Thiohalobacter thiocyanaticus: one gene and its partner. The protein of the gene in region 1 binds, or shares a complex with, the protein of each later gene. Links are inferred from orthologs where the notes say so. Each region holds a gene or a part of one and is shown on either strand. Other genes may lie near its edges.

Evidence for each region.
Region 2: the proteins of rpsG (region 1) and tig are in contact, whole or in part, in a crystal structure (PDB 3GTY), measured with the Thermotoga maritima proteins. The link is inferred for Thiohalobacter thiocyanaticus from one-to-one orthologs. Residues at the interface, in WP_004081843.1 of Thermotoga maritima: Lys34, Lys52, Lys55, Glu59, Arg62, Gln63, Glu66, Asn67, Lys69, Val71, Arg95, Ala109, Lys110, Lys111, Gly112, Arg113, Pro114, Glu117, Glu121, Ile124, Ala125, Tyr127, Asn128, Asn129, Thr130, Gly131, Lys135, Asp139, Arg142, Met143; in WP_004081061.1 of Thermotoga maritima: Glu122, Val124, Val129, Leu130, Tyr133, Glu188, Gly259, Ile262, Tyr263, Glu266, Ser270, Glu273, Gln274, Glu277, Arg308, Gln311, Ile312, Ser315, Tyr316, Glu325, Arg329, Arg336, Leu363, Phe366, Trp367, Arg373, Leu377, Arg381, Leu384, Glu387.

What each region holds. Positions count from the first base shown.
Region 1 is NZ_AP018052.1:2,861,090-2,864,502, reverse strand. What follows is about bases 1-2,699. They hold rpsG (30S ribosomal protein S7), read left to right. Parts: upstream 1-965; coding sequence 966-1,433; downstream 1,434-2,699. Other genes in these bases: fusA (elongation factor G), read left to right, coding at 1,481-2,699; rpsL (30S ribosomal protein S12), read left to right, coding at 564-938; rpoC (DNA-directed RNA polymerase subunit beta'), read left to right, coding at 1-398. Also shown: more of fusA, read left to right, coding at 2,700-3,413.
Region 2 is NZ_AP018052.1:1,649,225-1,661,958, forward strand. The notes cover bases 9,304-12,106. They hold tig (trigger factor), read left to right. Parts: upstream 9,304-9,952; coding sequence 9,953-11,260; downstream 11,261-12,106. Other genes in these bases: clpP (ATP-dependent Clp endopeptidase proteolytic subunit ClpP), read left to right, coding at 11,275-11,913; clpX (ATP-dependent Clp protease ATP-binding subunit ClpX), read left to right, coding at 12,030-12,106. Outside these bases: CFK21_RS07645 (thioredoxin family protein), read right to left, coding at 1-296; CFK21_RS07650 (UDP-2,3-diacylglucosamine diphosphatase), read right to left, coding at 375-1,100; CFK21_RS07655 (peptidylprolyl isomerase), read right to left, coding at 1,143-1,628; gltX (glutamate--tRNA ligase), read left to right, coding at 1,912-3,387; cysS (cysteine--tRNA ligase), read left to right, coding at 3,410-4,795; CFK21_RS07670 (DUF2892 domain-containing protein), read left to right, coding at 4,986-5,384; CFK21_RS07675 (EAL domain-containing protein), read left to right, coding at 5,482-7,905; bifunctional methylenetetrahydrofolate dehydrogenase/methenyltetrahydrofolate cyclohydrolase FolD, read right to left, coding at 8,058-8,918; more of clpX, read left to right, coding at 12,107-12,734. UniProt on the Bacillus subtilis protein: Involved in protein export. Acts as a chaperone by maintaining the newly synthesized protein in an open conformation. Functions as a peptidyl-prolyl cis-trans isomerase.

The DNA of each region.
Region 1 (3,413 bases):
GCGAACAGGTCGAGAAGGCGATACTGCTGGAGGAGAACGAGAAGGCCGAGGCCGAGGGCAAGGTCCCGGCCAGCTACAACATTCTCCTGCTGGGTATCACCAAGGCCTCGCTGGCGACCGAATCCTTCATCTCGGCGGCCTCCTTCCAGGAGACCACCCGGGTGCTGACCGAGGCCGCCACCCGCGGCGGGCGCGACGAACTGCGCGGACTGAAGGAGAATGTCATCGTGGGTCGCCTGATCCCGGCGGGAACCGGGCTGGCGCATCACGACGAGCGCCGCCGTCTGCGTCATGCCGACCTCGCCGGAGAGGCCGCCGCGGCCGCCTTCGCCGAGCCCGCCGAGGTGGAGTCCGCCGTCGAGTCTTCCGCCGAGTCGCCTGACGAGTCGGATTCCTGACCCTCCCGCCCCGTCCCTGAAACAGGCACCACAAGTGCTTGACAGGGTGGGGGTGGCTCTCTAAAATTGCGCGTCTTTCCCGACAGGCCGGGCAACCATGCCGGCCTGTCGTTTATTTTCCGACCGCATCCATGTTGGCAGCAAGACGGATTAAAGTGAGTTTTTATGCCCACGATCAACCAGTTAGTACGCAAATCGCGTAGCCGCAGAGCGCGGCAGAGTAACGTGCCTGCGCTCGAGGCTTCACCGCAGAAGCGAGGCGTGTGCACCCGTGTCTACACCACCACGCCGAAGAAACCGAACTCGGCATTGCGCAAGGTCGCGCGGGTGCGTTTGACCAACGGTTATGAAGTCAACACCTACATCGGTGGTGAGGGCCACAATCTGCAGGAGCACTCAGTGGTGCTGATCCGTGGTGGTCGTGTGAAGGACCTGCCCGGCGTGCGCTACCACACCGTGCGCGGCAGCCTGGACACCTCCGGGGTGCAGGCGCGCCGCAAGGGGCGCTCGAAGTATGGCGCCAAGCGGCCCAAGTCCTAACGCAGTCCGGTTGCACAGGAAAACGACATGTCCAGAAGAAAGTCAGCAGAACGCCGCCAGATCCTGCCGGACCCCAAGTTCGGCAGTGAGAAGCTGGCCAAGTTTATGAATATGCTCATGATGAGCGGCAAGAAATCGGTCGCAGAGCGCATCGTCTACGGCGCCCTGGACCATATCGGTCAGAAGAGCGGCGACCCGATGGAGGTCATGGACCAGGCCCTGGAGAACGTCAGCCCGATGGTCGAGGTCAAGTCCCGCCGCGTCGGCGGTGCCACCTACCAGGTGCCGATCGAGGTGCGACCGGTCCGCCGCCAGACCCTGGCCATGCGCTGGGTGATCGATGCCGCCAGCAAGCGCAGCGAGAAGACCATGGCGCAACGTCTTGCCGGCGAGATCATGGATGCCTCTGAGAGCCGTGGCGCCGCGGTGAAGAAGCGCGAGGATACGCACCGCATGGCCGAGGCCAACAAGGCCTTCGCGCACTACCGCTGGTAAGCGCGCAGACATTTTTAAGCAACATTATTTAGATAGGAACTCAGTCCGTGGCACGCAAAACCCCAATCGAACGTTATCGCAATGTCGGCATCATGGCGCACATTGATGCCGGCAAGACGACGACTACAGAGCGCGTCCTGTTCTACACCGGCGTGTCGCACAAGATCGGCGAGACGCACGACGGTGCGGCCACCATGGACTGGATGGAGCAGGAGCAGGAGCGCGGCATCACCATCACCTCCGCGGCCACCACCTGCTTCTGGAGCGGCATGGACCAGCAGTTCCCGGAACACCGCATCAATATCATCGACACCCCCGGCCACGTGGACTTCACCATCGAGGTGGAGCGTTCTCTGCGCGTACTCGACGGCGCCTGCGCCGTGTTCTGCGCCGTGGGCGGCGTCGAACCCCAGTCCGAGACGGTCTGGCGCCAGGCCAACAAGTATCACGTCCCGCGCATGGGCTTCGTCAACAAGATGGACCGTGCCGGCGCGAATTTCCTGCGCGTGGTCGAGCAGGTCAAGACCCGGCTGGGCGCCTTCCCGGTCCCGGTGCAGCTGCCGATCGGCGCCGAGGACAATTTCCAGGGCGTGGTGGACCTGATCCGGATGCAGGCCATCTACTGGAACGAGGCCGACATGGGGATGACCTACGAGGCCAGGGATATCCCCGCGGATATGCTCGAGCAGTGCCAGGAGTGGCGCGAGCACATGCTGGAAGCCGCTGCCGAGGCCACCGAAGAACTGATGGACAAGTATCTCAACGAGGGTGATCTGTCCCACGAGGAGATCATCAAGGGCCTGCGCATGCGCACCCTGACGGTCGAGATCATTCCGATGATGTGCGGCTCCGCCTTCAAGAACAAGGGCGTGCAGGCCATGCTGGACGCCATGATCAATTTCATGCCCTCGCCGGTCGACGTGCTGGCCATCAAGGGTGTGCTGGACGACGAGAGCGAGACCGAGGTGCTGCGTAAGTCCTCCGATGACGAGCCCTTCGCCGCGCTGGCCTTCAAGATCGCCACCGATCCCTATGTCGGTTCGCTGACCTTCTTCCGGGTCTACTCCGGCGTGCTGAGTTCCGGCGACACCGTCTACAACTCGGTCAAGGGCAAGAAGGAGCGCGTCGGCCGTATCCTGCAGATGCACTCCAACTCGCGCGAGGAGATCAAGGAGGTGCGCGCCGGCGACATCGCCGCCGCCGTGGGCCTGAAGGACGTCACTACCGGTGACACCCTGTGCGACATGAGCAAGCCCGTCATCCTGGAGCGCATGGAATTCCCCGAGCCGGTCATCTCCGTCGCGGTGGAACCCAAGACCAAGGCCGACCAGGAGAAGATGGGCATCGCCCTGCAGAAGCTGGCTCAGGAGGATCCCTCCTTCCGTGTACATACGGACGAGGAATCCGGGCAGACCATCATCTCCGGCATGGGCGAGCTGCACCTGGACATCATCGTCGACCGCATGAAGCGCGAGTTCAAGGTCGAGGCCAACGTGGGCGCGCCCCAGGTGGCCTATCGCGAGACCATTCGCAAGGCGGTCGAGAAGGTCGAAGGCAAGTTCGTGCGTCAGTCCGGCGGCCGCGGCCAGTACGGCCATGTCGTGCTCAAGCTGGAGCCGCAGGAGCCGGGGGCGGGGTACGAGTTTGTCAACGCCATCGTCGGCGGTGTCGTGCCCAAGGATTACATCCCGGCCGTGGACAAGGGCATCCAGGAGCAGATGGAGAACGGTGTACTGGGCGGGTTCCCGATGGTCGACGTGAAGATCACCCTGTTCGACGGTTCCTACCATGACGTCGATTCCTCCGAGATGGCTTTCAAGATCGCCGGCTCCATGGGCTTCAAGGAAGGCGCGCTGAAGGCCAGTCCGGTGCTGCTCGAACCCATTATGAGTGTCGAGGTCGTTACTCCGGAAGAGTACATGGGCGACGTGGTGGGTGACCTGAACCGCCGTCGCGGCATGATCAAGGAAATGGAGGACG
Region 2 (12,734 bases), 1.2 Mb from region 1 along the record:
AGCTTGTTCTCGCTCGCCCCCTTTTCCGGCTCCAGTTCCACCTTCTGCATCCCCGACAGGGTGCTGCGCACCTCGCCCTCGCGCAGATAGCGCGTATTCAGCTTGCGGCACCAGCCGCACCAGTCGGCATGGAAATACACCACCAGCGGCGCGCTGGAGCGCTCGGCAGCAGCGTGCGCCCGCGAATGCCCCAGGTAGCCATGGCGCCAGTCGGACCAGGAGGGGGGTTGGGCAATTGCTGAATTGGCGATCAGAAGCAGAAAGACCAGGGCCATGTATTTGTTTGTGATTTTCATGGGCAAGGGTGTGTGCTTTATTGTTAATTGAACGCAGCCGTGCGTCCGCATCGTGGTTCTGTGTGCCTGAAACAGCGGTTATTCAAACAAAGTCAGCAGTTCCCGGCCTGCCGGAGAAGCCTTCAATACGCTGCCCTGGTCATACCAGTCGCCCAGCACGATGCGCCGGGCAGGGCGGCCGTCGAGCTCGAATTCGTGCACGGCGGGACGGTGGGTGTGGCCGTGGATCAGGGTCTGCACGCCGGCCTCGCGCATGGCCGTGATGACGGCCTCCGGATTGACGTCCATGATCTCGGGCCGCTTGGCGGCGGTCTGTTCGCGGCTGGTCTCGCGCAGACCGGCGGCCATGCGGCGGCGCTCGGCCAGGGGCAGGGCCAGGAATTGCCGCTGCCAGTCGGGATCGCGCACCTGGCGGCGGAACGCCTGGTATTCCAGGTCATCGGTGCAGAGGGTGTCCCCGTGCATCAGCAGGGTCGGGGTGCCGTAGAGGTCGATGCGGGCGGGGTCGTCGATGAGCCGGGCGCCGCAGCCTTCGGCGAAGGCGGGGCCGAGCAGGAAGTCACGGTTGCCGTGCATGATGTTCAGCACGATGCCGCGTTCGCTCACCAAGCGCAGCCGGTCGCTGATCGCCTGACAGGCCGCTGCGTCCTCGTCGTCGCCGATCCAGGCCTCGAACAGATCGCCGAGGATATACAGGGCCTCGGTCTGGCTGGCGTCCAGTGCGTCCAGAAAGCGGGTGAACAGCGCCAGGATCTCCGGGCGCTGCGGATCCAGATGCAGGTCGGAGATGAACAGGGTGTTCATGTGGGAGAGGGGAGCGGCCGCCGCACGGCGGCCGCGTGGAGCCTATTCCTCGACGGTGACCTTCTCGATCACCACGTCTTCCTGCGGCACGTCCTGGTGACCGCCCTTGCTGCCGGTGGCGACCTGCTCGATGGCATGCACCACGTCCAGGCCCTCGGTCACTCTGCCGAACACGCAGTAGCCCCAGCCCTGCGGCGTGGGCGAGGTGAAGTTGAGGAAGTCGTTGTCCTTCACATTGATGAAGAACTGTGCCGAGGCCGAATGCGGGTCCGGGGTGCGGGCCATGGCGATGGCGCCCTCGACGTTCTTCAGGCCGTTGTCGGCCTCGTTCTTGATCGGGGGACGGGTCTGCTTCTGGGTCATGCCGGGCTCGAAGCCGCCGCCCTGGATCATGAAACCGGGGATGACGCGGTGGAAGATGGTGCCGTCGTAGAAGCCGGCACGGGCGTATTCCAGGAAGTTCTCCACGGTCACGGGGGCCTTGTCGGCGTCGAGTTCGAGGACGATGTCGCCCATGGTGGTCTGCATGCGTACGGTCACGGGTTCGGCTCCTTGGTCGGGTGCGGCGTGAAGGTTGAAGCCGGCGAGCAGCAGCAGGGCCGGCCAGAATCGGAACAGTCGTTTCAGCATGATGGCGTGCTCGTTGCGGCGGTTGGAAGGGGGATGATAACGGCTTTCCCGGCGGGGCAAAACCCGGAACAGCCAGGGAGGCCTGCGGAAACGGACCCGTGGCGGGGCTAGATTACTGGTGCCGGTCGGGGAACCGGGTATCTGGCACCTGGAACCTCATATGGGCTATGATTCCGGCCGCATGAGCCAGCCCGCCGTCAAAACCCGTTTTGCCCCGAGCCCCACGGGGGAGATGCACCTGGGCAACGCCCGCACCGCCCTGTTCAATGCGCTCTATGCCCGACATCACGGGGGTGTTTTCCTGCTGCGCATCGAGGACACGGACCGCGAGCGCAGTCGTTCCGAGCACAGCGAACAGCTGCAGCGTGATCTGCGCTGGCTGGGCCTGGACTGGCAGGAAGGGCCGGGGGTGGAAGGCGGGGCCGGGCCCTATGTCCAGTCCGAGCGGGCGGGGATCTATGAGCATTATTATGACCGGCTGATTGCGGCCGATCTGGCCTACCCCTGCTATTGCAGCGAACAGGAGCTTGCCATCGCGCGCAAGGCGCAGCAGGCCGCCGGCCAGCCGCCGCGCTACCCCGGTACCTGCGCCCGGCTCAGTGCCGACGAACGCGCGCGCCGCGCGGGGGAGGGCAGGCGGCCGACCCTGCGCTTCCGGGTGCCGCCGGGTCAGACCATCGAATTCAATGACAGTGTGCGGGGAGCGCAGCGCTTTCGCAGCGAGGAGATCGGGGATTTCATCATCCGCCGGGCCGACGGCAGCGCGGCCTTCTTCTTCAGCAATGCCATCGATGATGCCCTGATGGGGGTGACGCATGTGCTGCGCGGCGAGGATCATCTGACCAACACGCCGCGCCAGCTCATGCTCCTGAACGTGCTGGAGCTGCCGGCACCGGCCTATGGCCACATCGCCATGATCGTGGGCGAGGACGGCGCGCCCCTGTCCAAGCGCCACGGCAGCCAGAGCCTGCGCCAGCTGCGCGAGACCGGCTACCTGCCCGAGGCCCTGTGCAATCACCTGGCCCGGCTCGGACATACCTATGAGCAGGATGGGTATCTGAGCCTCGATGAACTGGCGGCGGGTTTTGCGCTGGAACGCCTGGGCCGGGCCCCGGCCCGGCACGATCCGCAGCAGCTGCTGCACTGGCAGAAGGAGGCCATCCAGCACGCGACCGATGCCGAGCTGTGGGAATGGCTGCAGACGCACCGTTTCCTGCACGGCAGGACGTTGGGCGATTTCGTGCCGCAGGAGCAGACCATCGCCTTCGTGCAGGCGATCCGCGACAATATCGAGATGCCGGTCGATGCCTTTGTCTGGGCCGCGAATCTGTTCGCCGAAACGGACAAATATGATCCGGATGCGCAGCAGGTCATCGAGGCCGCGGGACGCGGTTTCTTCGCGGCCGCCGACGCCGAGATCAACGCCGGCCATGAGGATTTCAGAACCTACAGCAAGGCCGTGGGCCAGGCGGCCGGGGTGAAGGGCAAACAGCTGTTCATGCCGCTGCGCGCGGCGATGACCGGCGAACTGTATGACCCCGAACATGGCGGCGTCTGGCGCAACGGCCCCGAACTTGGCCGGCTGTGGGAGCTGCTGGGCAAGCCCCGCATCCAGCGCCGCCTGCGCCGGGCCGCGGCCCTGTGCAATCACGACTGACACCGGAGCGACAGGAACCAGCATGCTGCAGATCTACAACAGCCTGACCCGAGAGAAAGAGGTCTTCACGCCCATCGAGCCCGGCAGGGTGCGCATGTATGTCTGCGGTATGACCGTCTACGACTACTGTCATCTGGGCCACGCCCGGGTGCTGGTGGTGTTCGATGTGATCGCGCGTTATCTGCGCGAACTGGGCTTTGAGCTGACCTATGTGCGCAACATCACCGACATCGACGACAAGATCATCCAGCGGGCCAACGACAAGGGTGAGACCATTCAGGATCTCACCGGGCGCTTCATCGACGCCATGCACGAGGACAGTGCCGCCCTCGGCGTGCTCCCGCCCGATCATGAGCCGCGCGCAACCACGTCGATGCAGGGCATCATCGACATGATCACCACCCTGGTCGAGAAGGGCTATGCCTATCAGGCCGGCAACGGCGACGTCTACTATGATGTCAGCCGGTTCGAGACCTACGGCCGCCTGTCCGGCGAGAAGCCTGACTCGCTGCGTGCCGGTGCCCGCATCGACGTCGAAGAGGCCAAGGCCGATCCGCTGGACTTCGTGCTGTGGAAGGCGGCCAAGCCGGACGAACCGAGCTGGGACTCGCCCTGGGGACCGGGCCGGCCGGGCTGGCACATCGAATGTTCGGCCATGTCCACCGAGTGCCTGGGTGCGCATTTCGATATCCATGGCGGCGGCATGGATCTCAAGTTCCCGCATCACGAGAACGAGATCGCCCAGTCCGAGGCGGCGACCGGCTGCCACTTCGTCAACTACTGGATCCACAACGGCTTCGTGCAGGTCGACGAGGAGAAGATGTCCAAGTCGCTGGGCAACTTCTTCACCGTGCGCGAGGTGCTGTCACAGTTCCAGGCCGAGGTGGTGCGATTCTTCATCCTCAGCAGCCACTACCGCAGTCCGCTGAACTACACCGAGGACAATCTGCACAAGGCCCGGGGCGCCCTGGACCGGCTGTATACCGCCCTGCGCGGCGTCAGCCCGGCCGGCGGGCCGGGCGCACAGGCAGTGGCGGATTTTCGTGCCCGTATGGACGACGATTTCAACACCCCCGAGGCCATCGCCCAGCTGTTCGAACTGGCGCGTGAGCTCAATCGGGCCAAGCGCGAGGCCCCCGAACGCGCCGCCGTGCTGGCTGCCACCCTGCGTCACCTGGGCGGGGTGATCGGTCTGCTGCAGGCCGATCCGGAGGACTACCTGCGCGGGGCCGGCGCGACGGGGGAGGACGAACTGGATGCCGGGCAGATCGAGGCACTGATCGAGCAGCGCCGCCGGGCCCGGGCGGAGAAGGACTGGGCCGAATCCGACCGCATCCGAGATGAACTCAAGGCCCGGGGTGTGCTGCTCGAGGATGGCCCTGAAGGCACCAGCTGGCGCCGCGCCTGATCCGGGCGGCGATTGCCACGACAGTGTCCGGTTGCGCGCTCCCCGCCCCCGTTCTGATTTAGACCCGTTCCATCAAGATTTCCCGGCCCCCGCCGCTATACAAAGATAGAAGCTTTATACCAAAAAAACATAAAGTTACATTCACAGGGCCCAGCCGGGAATCGGCCGGGCATTGAGCAGGCGGAGGCACATGACCGATCGAAGCTATCGTGCACTGCTGGGCACGCTGCTGCTGGTGGCGCTGTACTTCGAGTTCCAGGGGCTGATCCTGGCGCTCATCGTGGTGATGCTGCTGGAAGGGGTGACCAACCTGCGGCTGCCGCTGGTGCTGGGGCGCCTGGCCGGCAATGACGGCAGCGGCGCGTCCGAGTGCGATGACTTCGCGGCCAGCCAGCATCGCTGCCGGCTGCCCTTCGATGCCGAGCGGGCCTGGCGCATCGTGGTCTCGCTGTTCCTGATCCTGTCGGTTTTCGTGTTCGCCGAAATGCTGTGGTTCTTTCCCTGGTTCATGGGATTCGCCATCCTGGGGGCGGGGATCAGCGGGGTGTGTCCGGTGCTGATTTCGCTCAAATACGCGGGTTTTCGTTGAGCCGTCTGCCGCTGTCCGCTTCGCTGTACAGGTCCGCGCCCACCCGGCTTTCCGGAGCGCAGTCGTGCCCACGATCTGAGAGGCCGCGATAGAGACCATGCAGGATACGACTCAACAACTGCGCGCGCGCCTTCCCACCAAGATTACCGGTATCGTGTTCTGGGGCACGGTCTTTGTCGGCCTGATTCTGACCCTGTTCCAGATGCGCACGCTGGAGGAGAACATCCGCGGTCGCCATGCCCTGCAGAGCAACCGCTTCACCGAGGCGGTGGCCGACCTGCTGGTCCGGCAGGAGGCGGCTTCGCCGGAGGTCTTGTCACCCCGCATCGATACGCTGATCGATGCGCACGGCCTGCTGGGTGCCGAGATCGTTCTGGAGAACCGGCTGCTGCGGTTCGGCCGCATCAGCGGCGAGTCCCACTACCATGAACAGACCCTGCAGACCCCGGACGGCATCCCCGTCAGCAGCGGATTGCAGCGTGTGGTGATGTACCTGCCGTCGGTCGAGGCCGAGGTCGCACGCCTGCGCAAGGAACTGCTCATCACCATGGGCGTTCTGTTCTCCGCCTTCGGCTTCATCCTCCAGTGGATACTCCAGCGTCTGCTGACTCAGCCCTTCCTCGGCATGGTGACCACGGCCCAGCGCTTCACCGTCGGCGACGAGCAGGCACGCTTCGACGAGACCCGTCAGGACGAGTTCGGTTTTCTCGGCAAGTTCTTCAACAAGGCGCTGGATTACCTGCTGGTGCAGCAGGACGAACTCAAGGATGCGCTGGCGCGGGTGCGCGAGTCGGAATCGGCCCTGTACCACGAAAAGGAGCGGGTCGAGGTCACGCTGCATTCCATCGGCGATGCCGTGATCACCACCGACGAGGCCGGCTGCATCGAGTATCTGAATCCGGTGGCCGAGCGTCTGACCGGCTACCAGTTGCACGAGGTGCAGGGCAAGGTGCTCAGCGAAATCATGCAGCTGATCAATGAGAACACCCGCCAACCGGTGGAAAACCCCGTGGATCAGTGCCTGAAGTGCGGCGAGATCCTGGAGTTGGCCGATCATACCGTGCTGGTGCGTGCCGACGGCGAGGAGGTGGCGATTGCCGACTCTGCAGCCCCGATCCGTGACCGCAGTGGCGGGATCATCGGCGCGGTGATGGTGTTCCACGACGTCGGCCATGCCCGCAAGCTGGCGCGCCAGCTGTCCTATCAGGCCACTCACGATGCGCTGACCGGTCTGTACAACCGCCGCGAGTTCGAGCAGCGGTTGAAGGAGGCCATCGAGGAGTCGCGTCTGCGCGGGGACGAGCACGCTTTGTGCTACCTCGATCTCGATCAGTTCAAGCTGGTCAACGACACCTGCGGCCATATCGCCGGCGATGAGCTGCTGCGCCAGATCGCCGTCCTGCTGCAATCACGCATCCGCGATGCCGACATTCTCGCCCGTCTCGGCGGCGATGAATTCGGCGTACTGCTGATGCACTGTACGCTGGAACAGGCACGGCGGGTTGCCGAGGATCTGCGCAAGACGGTGCGCGACTTCCGTTTCGTGCATGAGGAACACAGCTTCGAGATCGGGGTGAGCATCGGCGTGGTCACGGTCAATGCCTCGATTCACAACATGACCGAGATCTACAGTGCTGCCGATGTTGCCTGTTATGCCGCCAAGGACAGCGGCCGCAACCGCATCCACGTCTACAAGCCCGACGACCACGAACTCAAGCGCCGTCAGGGCGAGATGCGCTGGGTGGCCCGCATTCGCAAGGCCATCGAGGAAGACCGTTTCGTGCTCTATTCCCAGGTCATCGAGCCGGTCAGCGATCCCTCGTTGCCGGTGCATTACGAGATCCTGCTGCGCATCTGCGACGAAAGCGGCGAGGAGGTTCCGCCCATGGCCTTCATTCCCGCCGCCGAGCGCTACAACATGATGCCCGAGGTCGACCGCTGGGTGATCGACCGGGTGCTGGATACCGCCGCGACCATTGAGCGCGGACCGCTGCGCGAGGCGGTCTGGACCATCAATATCTCGGGTCGTTCGCTGGGTGAGGATGAATTCCTGCGCTATCTGCTTCGCCGCATCGCCGACTCCCCCGTGCCCGCCAGCCGTTTCTGCTTCGAGATCACCGAGACCGCGGCCATCGCCAATCTGCGCCGGGCCGCGCGCTTCATCAAGCAACTCAAGACGCTGGGCTGCCGCTTCGCGCTGGATGATTTCGGCAGCGGACTGAGTTCGTTCGCCTATCTCAAGAACCTGGAAGTGGATTACCTGAAGATCGACGGCAGCTTCGTGCGCGATATGGTGGAGGATCCCATCGATCATGCCATGGTCGAGGCCATCAACAATGTCGGCCATGTAATGAACATCCAGACCATTGCCGAGTTCGTCGAGAACGACGCCATCCGTGCATCGCTGCAGGCGCTGGGTGTGAATTATGCGCAGGGCTATGGTATCGGCCGGCCGCGGCCCCTGGACGAATTGCTGGCCTCGCGCGGGCTCAGCCAGGTGGCGGCACGCGACTGCGGCTGAATCTGCGCGGCGCTCATCTTCACGTCGGGTACCGATGGGTTACGCTGCGCTTCACCCATCCTACAAAACCTGCGACGTAACCCATCTTCATGCCGGTTAACGATGGGGTGCACTACGCTCCACCCATCCTACGGCGGTGAAGGAGAAACAACTCAGTCGCTGTCGTGGAACCGCTCGGCGGCGAGCAGGGTGTTCTGCAGCAGGGTGGCGACGGTCATCGGCCCCACGCCGCCCGGCACCGGGGTGATCCAGGCGGCGCGTTCGCAGGCCGCATCGAAGGTGACATCGCCGATCAGTTTGCCGTCCTCGGTGCGGTTGATGCCCACATCGATCACGGTCGCCCCCGGCTTGATCCATTCCCCCTGTACCAGCCCCGGCTTGCCCACGGCCACCACCAGGATGTCGGCCTGGCCGACGTGCCAGTCCAGGTGCTGCGTGAAGCGGTGACAGGTGGTGACGGTGCAGCCCGCCAGCAGCAGTTCCAGCCCCATCGGCCGACCCACGTGGTTGGATGCGCCCACCACCACGGCCCGACGGCCATAGAAACCCTCATTGATCTCGCGCAGCAGGGTCATCACGCCATAGGGTGTGCAGGGCCGCATGATGGGGATGCGCAGGGCCAGGCGGCCGAGGTTGTAGGGGTGGAAGCCGTCGACATCCTTGTCCGGGCGGATGCGCTCGACCACGGTCTCGGTGTCGATGTGCGGGGGCAGGGGCAGCTGGACCAGGATGCCGTCGATCTCGGGATCGGCGTTCAGGCGGTCGATCAGGGCCAGCAACTCGGCCTCGGTGGTCGACTCCGGCAGGTCGTGGCCCTGGGACAGCACGCCGGCCTCCTCGCAGGCCCGGCGCTTGTTGCGCACGTAGACCTGGGAGGCCGGGTCGGTGCCGACCAGCACCACGGCCAGGCCCGGGCGGCGCTTGCCGGCGGCCAGTCGGGCATCGATCCGCGACTTGATGTCGCCGCGAACGCTTGCCGCAATCGCCTTGCCGTCGATCAACTGCGCAGCCATCGGTGTGTCCTTGTTCAACCAGCCGGGAAAGCCGGGCATTCTCGCACGCGCTCGCGCGTGCCATCAAGGCAGAGTCCTGCCCTGGCGCGGTCGGCGAATTGACGCCAATGGTGGGGGCGGCGTATTATCTGCGCCCTTGCCCCGGCCGGGATTCAGTCAGTGGAGGCAGGCCCGCCGGGCCGGACTCGCGATACAGGCCGGGAGAGCCGGCTTACCGGGGTATAGCGCAGTCTGGTAGCGCGCCTGCTTTGGGAGCAGGATGTCGGGGGTTCAAATCCCTCTACCCCGACCAACAGCGCCCCGGTAGCTCAGTCGGATAGAGCAAGGGCCTTCTAAGCCCTAGGTCGGGGGTTCGATTCCCTCCCGGGGTACCATCTGCCACACCCGTGTGGTGGTGCAGGGCCGCCGATCCCGTTGTCGGACCGGGGCCAGATCAATGGTGGGCGTAGCTCAGTTGGTAGAGCACAGGATTGTGACTCCTGCGGTCGTGGGTTCAACTCCCATCGTCCACCCCAATATCAGACCGGCCGATACCGGCCGGAACGATTAAAAAGTTCATTGAAAGACTGGTCGGGGCGCGTGCGCGCCGGTATAATTCCAGCGGAATTTGGGCCGTTAGCTCAGTTGGTAGAGCAGGTGACTCTTAATCACTTGGTCCGGGGTTCGAGTCCCTGACGGCCCACCATTTTCCCTTCCCCCGACACGCAGCGTGTCGTCCCGCACGGAAATTTTTCGTATTCTCATCAATATTTATAGGGTTCGCGCGGCCTGCCCGGCACGCTATAATCCGCGGTCTGAGGGTAACAGTTCCGGGATCCGTTCCGGGGCTGTCTGCGCGAAAGTGGCGGAACTGGTAGACGCGCTGGATTTAGGTTCCAGTGGGGTAACCCGTGAGAGTTCGAGTCTCTCCTTTCGCACCAGATGGGCGGAACGTGACGTCCCGCAAAGAAGGCAGGCTCGCAGAGCCGGGATCTGAGAGACACTGCCCCCGGTCCGGTACGGCCCGGGAGGCAGGTTGATAATAGAGGTAAAAAATGCAGGTTTCAGTCGAGAATTCAGGGCCGCTCGAACGGCGGATGAAGGTTGAGGTGCCGGCCGAGCGGCTGGATCAGGAGATCGAGAGTCGCCTCAAGTCGCTGGCACGGACGGCACGCATCTCCGGTTTCCGCCCCGGCAAGGTGCCGTTCAAGGTGGTGCGCCAGCGCTACGGCCGTCAGGTGCAGATGGAGGTGGCCAGCGAGTTGATGAACTCCAGCTACCAGGAGGCCCTGAACCAGGAGGGGCTGCGTCCGGCCGGCGGGCCGCGCATCGAACCCGGCGAGATCGAGCCGGGCCGGAACCTGGAATTCACCGCTGTGTTCGAGGTCTATCCCGAGGTTGAACTGGCCTCGCTCGAGGGGGTGGAGATCGAGAAACCGGCCACCGAGATCAACGCTGCCGACGTCGACGCGATGCTGGACAAGCTGCGCCGTCAGCGCGCGACCTGGGAGCCGGTCGAGCGCGCCGCCGGGCAGGGCGACCAGGTGGTGATCGATTTCAGGGGGACCCTGGACGGCGAGCCGTTCGAGGGCGGCGAGGGCAGCGACATGACGATCGAGATCGGCTCCGGCCGCATGATCGCCGGATTCGAGGACGGACTCGTCGGCCTCAAGCCGGGCGAGGAGAAGCAGCTCGATCTGACCTTCCCCGAGGATTACCACAGCGAGGCGCTCGCCGGGAAGGCGGTCAGCTTCGACGTCAAGGTCAAGCAGGTTTCGGCGCAGAAGCTGCCCGAGATCGATGAGGACTTCGCCGCTACGCTTGGTGTGACCGAGGGCGGGGTCGAGGGCCTGCGTGAGGAAGTGCGCAAGAACATGGAGCGCGAACTGGAGAATGCCCGCAAGGCGGTGCTCAAGGATCGGGCCTTCGAGGCGCTGATCGAGAAGAACCCGATCGAGGTGCCCGCCGCGCTGATCGAGGAGGAGACCGACCGCCTGGCACAGGACATGCAGATGCAATTGGGCCAGCAGGGCCAGAATTTCAACCTGCCGCGCGAACTGTTCCAGGACAAGGCCAAACGCCGGGTGCTGCTGGGCCTGCTCATCGGCGAGGTGGTCAAGGCCAACAACATCCAGGTCGATCAGGACCGGATGCGCAGCCTGATCGAGACCATCGCCGCCGGCTACGAGGACCCCCAGGAGGTCATCCAGTGGTACTACGGCAACCAGGAGGCCATGTCCAGCGCCCAGACCCTGGTGCTTGAGGAGCAGGTCATGGACTGGATCCTGGAGCAGGCGAAAGTCGTTGAAAAGCCTTATTCTTTCGAGGAACTGATCGAACTCAGACAGGCTGCGAACAGCTAAAGGAAATCTTCCACATGACCGATACGACTATGAACGGCGGCGCCCAGCATGCACGGGCGCTGAATCTGGTGCCGATGGTGATCGAGCAGACGGCGCGGGGGGAACGCGCCTATGACATCTACTCGCGTCTGCTCAAGGAGCGGGTGGTCTTCATCGTCGGCCCGGTCGAGGACTACATGGCCAACGTGGTGGTCGCACAGCTGCTGTTTCTGGAATCGGAAAACCCCGACAAGGATATCCACATTTATATCAATTCTCCGGGTGGTTCGGTCTCGGCGGGCTTGGCGATCTACGACACCATGCAGTTCATCAAGAACGATGTCAGCACCATGTGCATCGGCCAGGCGGCCAGCATGGGCGCGGTGCTGCTGGCCGGCGGCGCCAAGGGCAAGCGCTACTGCCTGCCGCATTCCCGGGTCATGATCCACCAGCCGCTGGGCGGCTTCCAGGGGCAGGCCAGCGACATCGATATTCATGCCCGCGAGATCCTGCTGGTGCGCGAGCGTCTGAACAGCATCCTGGCCGACCATACCGGCCAGCCGATCGAGCAGATCCAGCAGGATACCGACCGGGACCGCTTCATGAGCGCCGAACAGGCCCGTGACTACGGCCTGATCGACGAAGTGCTGGAGCGCCGTGCCAGCGAGGACTGAGGCAGCGGAAAAACCCTGAACTGGCGCAGGGATTGCTTGTCATACCGGGCAAGAAGGTGTTGAATGGTCCCTGTGAGATGCACTGAACGACGCCGTGGGCGTATAGAGGGTCGAATATGAGCAACGATCGAACCGGCAAGGGGGATGATGGCAAGCTGCTGTACTGTTCCTTCTGCGGGAAGAGTCAGCATGAAGTGCGCAAGCTGATTGCCGGGCCGTCCGTCTTCATCTGCGACGAATGTGTCGAGCTGTGCAACGACATCATTCGCGAGGAGATGCAGGAGAAATCCACGACGGGCGGCAGCAAGCTGCCCAAGCCCAAGGAGATCGATGAGGTCCTCGACGAGTACGTCATCGGTCAGGAACGGGCCAAGAAGGTGCTCTCGGTCGCCGTCTACAACCATTACAAGCGCATGGAGGCCCGCCAGCGCAAGGACGAGGTGGAACTGTCCAAGAGCAACATCCTGCTCATCGGTCCCACCGGTTCGGGCAAGACCCTGCTTGCCGAGACCCTGGCGCGCCTGCTCAACGTCCCCTTCACCATCGCCGATGCCACCACGCTCACCGAGGCGGGCTATGTCGGCGAGGATGTCGAGAACATCATTCAGAAGCTGCTGCAGAAGTGCGACTACGACGTGGACAAGGCCCAGACCGGCATCGTCTACATCGACGAGATCGACAAGATCTCACGCAAGTCTGACAATCCGTCCATCACTCGCGACGTCTCGGGCGAGGGTGTGCAGCAGGCCCTGCTGAAGCTGATCGAGGGCACCATCGCCTCGGTGCCGCCCCAGGGCGGACGCAAGCATCCGCAGCAGGAG